DNA from 3 places in the Planococcus plakortidis genome. Region 1 is predicted to be linked to each of the others. Evidence: riboswitches for the same ligand, from Rfam matches in the RefSeq annotation. Region 1 holds a riboswitch; each other region holds the start of a gene.
What was found. A riboswitch is a leader RNA that binds a small molecule or an ion and turns the genes downstream of it on or off. The one in region 1 is predicted to bind lysine.

Region 1 (3,098 bases):
TTGAAATTGACCGTGCACACTATATTCTCGAGCGCACGCTGCTGTCTGCGAGCGAATTGAAGATCACTACCTTGCTTCTCGATTTATCAGGGGTCATTCGCGTCGACACGATGGTAGCTGAACAGATCCTGAAAATCATCCAGTCGCTCGAGCTGATCGGCGTCGAATGCGTGTTGACAGGTATCCGCCCGGAGACGGCACAGTCATTGACTTCCCTTGGCATCGATGTCCGGACCTTACGCATTGGCGGGAGCTTGAAGCGCGCGCTGGAAGAAGTATACAATTAAAAAAAGCTTCGCAGTCCCTGTTTTAAAGGGCTGCGAAGCTTTTTTAATTGGTGACGGCGGCCTGTTTAGGGGATGGCAGGAATTGCTGCAAGGTGGCAGTTTCTTCCTCAGTCAACGCGAGCATCGGCAAACGCACGCCGCCGACCGGTACGCCCGATAGGTTGAGCGCCGCTTTGACAGGGCTCGGGCTCGGTGCCGCGAACAATGCTTTCATCGTCGGCAGCAATTTGCGGTGAAGCGCCGCAGCGCCAACTGTATCGCCTGTGCGGAACAATTTGATCATTTCCTGCATTTCATTGCCGATGATGTGCGCTGCAACCGAAACGATTCCAGTCCCGCCGACAGAAAGCATCGGCAAGGTCAGGCTGTCGTCGCCGCTGTAGACGGCGAAGTCACTGCTTGTGCGCTCGATGATTTCGGAAGCGGCATCCAGATCGCCGCTTGCTTCTTTTACGCAGGTGATATTATCGATCAGCGACAGGCGGACGATGGTATCGACCGACAGATTGACGACGCTGCGGCCCGGGATGTTATAGAGCATGACCGGAAGCGTCGTCGCGTTTGCGATCGCTTCAAAATGGCGGTACATGCCTTCTTGAGACGGTTTGTTATAGTAAGGAGTGACAAGCATGATGCCGTCGACGCCCGCTTGTTCCGCTTGCTGAGTCAAGGCGACGGATGCCCGCGTGTTGTTCGAGCCGGTGCCCGCGATGATTTTCGCGCGCCCGTCCGCCACAGTGACGACGTGGACGAACAGCGCCACTTTTTCGTCTGTCGACAAAGTCGGCGATTCGCCGGTCGTCCCGGCGACGACGATGCCGTCCGAACCGTTATTGATAAGATGTTCCACGAGATTTGTTGTTGCCTGAAAATCGATTTCACCGTTTGCGTCGAATGGCGTCGCCATCGCAGTGATCACTTGACCGAATTTCATAGAGAACACACCCTTTTCTAAGTTTTTTTCAAAAATTAGAGGTGGGGGCCGGTCCGGAGTAAACAAAAAAGCAGCAACGGGGGCCCGTTGCTGCCGTTAGAAACAATGTTTACCAATCGTTCCTGTTCGTCAGATAGCCCTCCATATAGTTTCCTATATGACAGTCCGGCACTTCTTCAGTGCAGAACCAGCGCACAGGAATATGAGCATCCTGCCGCTTCGGCAAATCCCCCTTTCGGCAATCGTCCTAAGAGCCCATACTCCTCGGATTGCGTACTGATGGTTTTTGCGCCTCTATCCTCGCTCCGCTAAGGAAGCAAGAAATTATTGAATTAGCTGTAATATAACAGAAAGAAATGGGAAAGGCAAGAGAAAAAGCATTTTTAATTTTGTAAAATGTGGGAATGGAGAGCGACGGCTTGAACTGCTCCCAATAGACCAAAGGAGGCAAGCACATGGACGATCATCGAATGGACCGAAAATTGAATATCCACACCGGCGGCGAGCAGATGGGCTTCCACGCATCGCTGCATGAGCACCGGTTTGAAGTGACGCCTTATGCGTGGCTGGATCGATTGTTCAAGGCACATCCGTTGAAAGGAACGGGCAGGCTGGTCGATTTCGGGAGCGGCAAAGGGCGCTTGAACTTTTTCGCGCATCACCTGTTCGGGACGCCGTCGGCAGGAGTGGAAGTCGACCCGTCGCTGCATAAAGCCTCGCTCCGGAATTTGCAGCGCTATAGAGGGAAAGCTGATATCGAGTTCATCAATGCTTACGCGCAGGATTATGAAATCGATCCACAAGATCGCTGGTTTTATTTTTTCAACCCGTTTTCCGATCCGGTGTTCATGAGTGTAGTGGACAGGATCCAAAAGTCGGCGGCGGACCATCCGCGGGAAGTTGAAGTGATCTTATTTTATCCTGCAGTCGAATATACCGATTTCCTGGAACGGCGCACCGCATTCGAATTGGCTGAAGATATTGAACTGCCGGTCGAAGAGAAAGATCCACGTGAACGGTTTTTGGTCTACCGTTTGCCCATATGGGATTAAAGTTTCCGCTATAGCGGGTATAGCTAAATAAAAATGGATGCGGAAAGAGGGATTCTTTTATGAAATGGAAAGGGCGAGCGGGTAGCAGGAATGTAGAAGACAGGAGAGGGCGCGGTGTCGGCGGGCCGGTGCTGGCCGGGGGCGGGATCGGCGGCTTACTGATCGTCTTGTTGATCACGTTTCTCGGGGGCGACCCGGGAGCGATACTCGGCGATGGCGGAGGCGGATCCAGTTCGGAGCCGTATGTGGCGAGCGAGCGGGAAGAAGAACTGGCCGATTTCGTCTCGGTCGTCCTCGCGGATACGGAAGAAGTATGGGCCGAAGTGTTCGCCGAAGAAGGCATGGAATATGTCGAGCCGACCTTGGTGCTGTTTTCCGGAAGTGTCCAGTCGGCTTGCGGCATGGCGGGAGCGGCGACGGGACCGTTTTATTGCCCGGCGGATTCCAAATTATACATCGATTTAAGCTTTTATGACGAGCTCGAGCGCCAGTTCAACGCACCCGGTGATTTCGCGATGGCGTATGTCGTGGCGCATGAAGTCGGCCACCACGTGCAGAATTTGCTCGGCGTGCTCGGGGACGTCCAACAGGCGCGCAACCAGCTGAGCGAGACGGAATACAATCAATTGCAGGTGCGCCTGGAATTGCAGGCGGATTATTTATCCGGTGTCTGGGCGCATCACGCTCAAGGCATGGGCTATCTTGAAGAAGGCGATTTGGAGGAAGCGTTGACCGCGGCCAGTGCAGTCGGCGACGATACGATCCAGAAAAGGACGCGCGGCTATGCCGTGCCGGAGAGTTTCACCCACGGCACATCCGAGCAGC
Region 2 (3,098 bases), 1.5 Mb from region 1:
GGAACCTTGTCTCAAACACGTGCCATGCGATAAAGACCACAAGGAAAACCCCGGTGTAACGCTGTGCAACAAACAGGATGTTGCGCATGTAGCTGTAATGCCCCGGGTTGTTTTTCGCTGTGAACGCTATGTATAATCCGTAGAAAGCATGATACATGAGCGGCAAGTAGATGACGAAAATCTCCAGGAAGATGACGAATGGGAGATTTGCCAAGAAGTGGGCAGCTTGGTTAAACGCTTCCACGCCTTGCGTAGCGAAATGGTTGACGATCAAATGCTGCGTCAAGAACAAACCGATTGGAATGACCCCGAGTAAAGAGTGCAGCCTGCGCATTAAAAATTCACGATTGTTATCCAAAAATTTTACCCCCCTCAAAAACTTTAGTTGGCACCGCAAAACTTTCCTATATCAGGAAAATATCTCTGCGATACTGCAAGCATCATGTACAAGAATATGACATATTTATTGTACTCCCCACTTTTGGGAGCGTCAAGGCAAGGAAAGCTTTTTGGGCGCATACTGTCCGGGCTTTTGGAAGGCGTTTTGGGATATTAAATAGGAAAGAATTCACGAAAAGCTATATTTTTATTTTAAAACAAGCGGGATACAGGCATCTGTTCCGAGCTTTTATGAGCAAATATAGGGCCATAATGGCAAGATTTCAAATTTGAACAAATTGTGAATTTTTACACAAACTTTCGGAAACTTATAAAAGCCCTGCCAAGTGTAGCGCTTCCTGAAGGTCAGGCTAAAATGCCAACTTTCAGGACGCACCACCCAGCAGGGCTTTTGCTTACTGTACTGTCGCTGGCGTCAGGCCGTATGCATCGTGGAGCGCATTTGCCGAGCGTTCCATCTCACTCGCCGGCACGACGACAGACACTTTGATTTCGGATGTGCTGACCATTTTCACAGGCACGTTCTGCCCGCGGAGTATGTCGAACATCTTCGCTGCGACGCCGGGATTCGACACCATGCCGGAGCCGACGATCGATACTTTCGCCAAGCCGGTTTCGATATCGAGGGCGTTGTAGCCGATCTGCTCCTGCGCTTTCGACAACACGCGCTGCGCTTCTGCCAGGCTGTCTTCCTTGATCGAGAACGAGACGGACGGCGGAAACTCCTCACTGATGCTTTGGACGATGATGTCGACATCGATCAGCTGGTCCGCCAAGACCGTGAATATATTGGCAAGCGACCCATTAAACGGCTTGGTGTAACTGACAGTGATGCGGGCGATGTCGTTTTCGAATGCCACACCACGCACGATAAGATTTTTTTCCACAGTGATCACCTCTTGTATGATAGTCCCCGGTTCATCCGAGTAGCTGGCCCGCACAGAGAGGGGCACTTGGTTGTTTTTGGCGAATTCCACGGCTCGCGGATGAAGGACTCCCGCTCCGAGGTTCGCCAGTTCGAGCATTTCGTCGTATGAAATCTGTTCGAGCTTGCGCGCGCCTGTAACATAACGCGGGTCGGACGTGTAGACCCCGTCGACATCCGTGTAGATCTCGCACTTCTCAGCGCCCAAAGCAGCCGCCAGCGCTACCGCAGTCGTATCGGATCCGCCGCGGCCGAGCGTCGTGATGTTGCCGTTCTTGTCGACGCCTTGGAAACCTGCGACTACGCAGAACAAGCCGAGATCGAGCGCCTCTTCCAAGCGCTGCGTATGGATCGTCTCGATACGAGCATTGCGCGGGACGGATTCCGTTTCGATGCCCGCCTGCCATCCCGTGAAACTCAAGGCATCATGGCCGAGTTCTTTAAATGCCATCGCCAATAGCGAGATGGTCACTTGTTCCCCTGTCGCGAGCAGCATGTCCATTTCACGCTTAGGCGGCTCGGCGGAAATCTCCCCGGCGAGGCCGAGCAGCGTGTCCGTCGTTTTGCCCATCGCCGACACCACGATGACGACGCGCTTGCCTTGCTGTTTTTCACGGATGGCACGCTTTGCCACGCCCACGATTTTCTCCGGGGACGCCACGGACGTCCCCCCGAATTTCATTACGATTGTTGTCATTCTCTTCACTCCCACTTAAAGTAAGTGGCCCTCAATAAAAAAGAGGCAACTTGCCGATTGCCCGGCAAGCTACCTCTCTTCTCATGTACGATTTCAAGCGTCCATGTGAGATAGCCCTCCAGAGTCAAACTCTGACAGCCCTGCATCTCTTAAATGCAGGACCAGCATACGCGCAAGCAGTGCGCGTAAACTTCGGCGGGCGTCCCTTTCGGCATCCTTCACAGATTCTGCAAATCTCGGAATGCTTACTATTGACGTCCGCTCCTCTATCATCACTTTTTACAAGTGATTCAATTGTGTTATTACAATACCATGAAGTTATTCCTGTTGCAACGGCTGTTCCTTGAAATGCCGTTCGATTTCAGCTGCCAGCTTCTCGGGGATCCCCGCTTCTTGGATTTCGCCAGCTGTCGCTTCCTTGATTTTCCGGACGGACCCGAAATGCTTGAGCAATTGCTGCTTGCGTTTCGGGCCGACGCCTTGGAGCCCATCCAACGCCGATTGAATCGAATTCTTGCCGCGCAATTGGCGGTGGAATGTGATGACAAAACGGTGGACTTCGTCTTGGATGCGCTGCAATAAATAAAATGCTTCACTTGTGCGTTTGAGTTCCACCATTTCGATCGGGCTGCCGTACAAAAGTTGAGACGTTTGGTGCTTGGCATCTTTTGCAAGGCCCGCAATCGGGATATCGAGCCCGAGTTCGTCTTCAACGATTTCACGTGCCGCTTCGATCTGGCCTTTGCCCCCATCGATGATGATCAAGTCGGGCAGCGGCAATCCATCCTTCAACACACGGCTGTAACGCCTGCGGACCACTTCACGCATCGCCGCATAGTCATCCGGTTTTTCCGCGGAACGTGTCTTGTATTTCCGGTAATCCTTCTTCGATGGCTTGCCGTCGACGAAGACGACCATCGCCGATACGGCATCCGCCCCTTGGATATGGGAATTATCGAATGCTTCGATGCGCAGCGGCGTGTGGATGTTCATCGCATCGCCCAGTTCATTGCAGGCACCGACCGTCCGTTCTTCCTGGCGCTCGAGCAGCTGGAACTTTTCTTTGATGGCGATTTC
Region 3 (3,098 bases), 1.6 Mb from region 1:
GATGGTCTTTTTATCTGCCATCGTCAATTCCATCACGCATATCTCGCTCGGCAATGTGCCGTGGATCTATACGGTAGCCATCATCCCATCTGCATATATCGGTGCGAAAATCGGGGCGAAGCTGAACCGCAGCATTAAATCCGAGACGCTGGTTGTCGTGCTGCGGTTAGCGTTATTATTACTTGGCCTCCGTTCGATTTACGAAGGAATTTTCAGTTCATAATGAGGTGTTTGACATGAGTGAAACCATCCATATTTATCATACAAACGATTTGCATAGCCATTTTGCACATTGGCCCCGCATCCAATCCTTCCTGACGGAGCGCAGGCGCTGGCACGAGGAAGCGGGGGATATATGTTTAGTGCTTGATATCGGCGACCACGTTGACCGCTCCCATCCTTTCACCGAAGGAACGGCTGGTAAAGGCAATGTCCAGCTGCTCAATGAAGCGGGCTACGATGCCGTCACTATCGGCAATAATGAAGGCATCACCCTATCCAAAGCGGAGCTGGACGAATTATATGTGCAGGCTGATTTTTCCGTCGTGGTCGCTAATCTAGTGAATCTGGACGGCAGGCAACCGGAGTGGGCAAGCCCGAGCCAAATCATCGAGACGACAGATGGCACGAAAATCGGGCTGATCGCTGCAACAGCCGAATTCACCCCGTTTTATCGGCGCCTGGGCTGGGAAGTGACGAGTGGCCGGGAAGCCATCAAACGGGAAGCGGCCAAAATGCGCCACTCGGTCGATTTCCTCATCTGCATGTCCCATCTTGGAATCAGGGAGGATGAGCTGTTGGCAGCGGAATGTCCCGAACTCGACATCATCCTCGGGGCCCATACCCATCACCTCTTTCACCAAGGAAAAGAAATCGGTGGAACATTGCTCGGTGCTGCCGGAAAGTTCGGCTATTATATCGGCCATATTGAAATCGATATAGCGTCACGCAAGATGACGGCGGAAGTGGTCGAGACCGATCAGCTGCCTGAAGCCGATGAAGGGTTCAATGAACACTTGGTTGGCGTCGGCAAGCAACAAATGGCTGAAACCGTATTTTTTAACGAACATCATTTGAAAGCTGAATGGTTCAAGCCTTCTACGATGGCAGAGCTGTTTGGCGATGCACTGGTTTCCTTCGCATCGGCGGATTGCGGGTTGTTCAATGCCGGGATATTCATGGAGGATATGCCCCGGGGGAAATGACACGCTATGACTTCCACCGCATGCTGCCGCATCCGATCAATCCGTGCGTCATCGATCTTAGCGGTGCAGAGTTGAAGGAAATTTACCTTCAGTCATTGAATGAGGACTGGCCGCAGCTCGAACTGAAAGGGATGGGATTCCGGGGAGCGGTGTTCGGCCGCATGATCCATAATGGTTTGGCCATGCATGATCATCAATTGCTCGTCGGGGGGCAGCCTGCCGAACCGGATCGCGTTTACCGGTTAGCGACGCTCGACTTGTTCACGTTCGGCTATTTTTTCCCTGCCTTGAAACGTGCGCCGAAGAGCTATTTCATGCCGGAATTCCTGCGTGATGTCTTCAGTGATTATTTCCGCATGAAAACCGTTAAATAGAAGGAACATTCAAAATGGACTGTTAGTTGATTTTAAGGCCTTTTTGGGCTATGATTTTGTATGAATTAGATATCGATGGGTAGAGGCTGCAGCCTTCATCAGTAGAATGTGCGAGTTTGACCGCGTTGACCGCATTCGAAAGGGGAGCTTGCCGAAATTTCCGTCTCCGGGTCAAGGGGCGGCGATTGGGGGCATTTCGAACAGGGATGCCACTGTCATTTGCAGCAAATTGCAGATGGAGAGCTACAGGGTTGTTTGATGCTTGTGCACACAGACGAATTGTAGGAAGCCGGTTTATCCATTGGATAAGCCGGCTTTTTTGGTCTAGGCCTTACCATCAAAATGAATAGGAGGAATCTAATTATGGAAAATACGATCTTTTCGATACTGCCGCCGATTATCGCGATTGCGATGGTGCTGTTGACGCGGCGTGTATTGCTGTCGCTCGGTGTGGGCATTGTGGCAGCGGCGCTGATCTTGACCTCGTTCTCGCCGGTATCCGCGGTGAACGAATTGTTCACGTCGTTTGCGGTGATTTTTTGGGATGGGGGCTTTAATGCTTACAATGTGTTCATCATTTTGTTCTTATTGTTGCTCGGGGTCATTACCGCATTTGTCAGTTTGTCAGGGGGCAGCCACGCGTTTGCCGACTGGGCATCCGCCCGTGTGAAGACACGCCGCGGTGCAAAAATAGTGACTGTATTACTCGGCATCTTGATCTTCATCGACGATTATTTCAACGCTTTGGCGGTTGGGCAAGTCGCCCGGCCGATTACGGACCGCTATAAAGTTTCGCGTGCGAAGCTTGCCTATTTCATCGATTCGACCGCTGCCCCGATCTGTGTCGTGTCCCCCGTATCGAGCTGGGGAGCGGCGATCATCGGCATCATCGGGACAATCCTCGCTGGACAGACCTTCCTGGATTATTCTGCGCTGGAAGCGTTCCTCTGGATGGCACCGATGAACTTTTACGTCATCGCGGCACTGGCCATCGTGTTCTTCGTCGCCATCCGTGATGTGGACTTCGGGGAAATGAAAAAACATGAGCGTTTGGCGATTACGGAAGGCCAGTTATTCAATCCGGATAAAGTGATCCCCGGTGAAATGAAAGAAGATTTCCCGAGTCACTCGCATGGCCGCGTCCGTGATTTGCTGTTGCCGATCCTGCTATTGATTGCGGGAACGGTCTCGGCGATGATATGGACAGGATATGTAAACGCCGGGGAAGTATTCGATATTTGGCTCATCTTTGAAAACACCGATGTTCCATTGTCCTTGATCACAGGCGGAATCATCGGTGCCCTTGCAGCGATCATCCTTTATGCATTGCAGATCAAGCGCAACGAAGCGGCTGAAGCGCATTGGATCGCCAGAGGGATCTGGGCGGGCATCCAATCGATGGCTGGCGCTGTCTTCATTTTGATATTCGCCTGGTCGCTGACGTATTTGATCGGTGCTTTGGAGACCGGTACGTATCTTGCTGACGCCGTCGCGCGCGGCAATGTGCCGACAAGTGTCC

Region 2: linked by a shared signal. The riboswitch ahead of BBI15_RS07050 (aspartate kinase) and the one ahead of dapA (4-hydroxy-tetrahydrodipicolinate synthase) in region 1 are both predicted to bind lysine.
Region 3: linked by a shared signal. The riboswitch ahead of BBI15_RS06070 (Na+/H+ antiporter NhaC family protein) and the one ahead of dapA (4-hydroxy-tetrahydrodipicolinate synthase) in region 1 are both predicted to bind lysine.

Annotation. Positions count from the first base shown of each region.
Region 1 covers NZ_CP016539.2:2,875,991-2,879,088, reverse strand. The annotation lists gene BBI15_RS14375 (STAS domain-containing protein) at 1-287, shown strand, start outside; gene dapA (4-hydroxy-tetrahydrodipicolinate synthase) at 331-1,221, opposite strand; lysine riboswitch at 1,348-1,526, opposite strand; gene BBI15_RS14365 (class I SAM-dependent methyltransferase) at 1,677-2,273, shown strand; gene ypfJ (KPN_02809 family neutral zinc metallopeptidase) at 2,333-3,098, shown strand, end outside.
Region 2 covers NZ_CP016539.2:1,384,663-1,387,760, reverse strand. The annotation lists gene BBI15_RS07055 (succinate dehydrogenase cytochrome b558 subunit) at 1-358, opposite strand, end outside; gene BBI15_RS07050 (aspartate kinase) at 795-2,021, opposite strand; lysine riboswitch at 2,125-2,298, opposite strand; gene uvrC (excinuclease ABC subunit UvrC) at 2,340-3,098, opposite strand, start outside.
Region 3 covers NZ_CP016539.2:1,196,025-1,199,122, forward strand. The annotation lists gene BBI15_RS06060 (sulfite exporter TauE/SafE family protein) at 1-223, shown strand, start outside; gene BBI15_RS06065 (bifunctional metallophosphatase/5'-nucleotidase) at 237-1,205, shown strand; gene BBI15_RS16775 (bifunctional UDP-sugar hydrolase/5'-nucleotidase) at 1,202-1,579, shown strand; lysine riboswitch at 1,652-1,833, shown strand; partial or broken gene BBI15_RS06070 (Na+/H+ antiporter NhaC family protein) at 1,943-3,098, shown strand, end outside.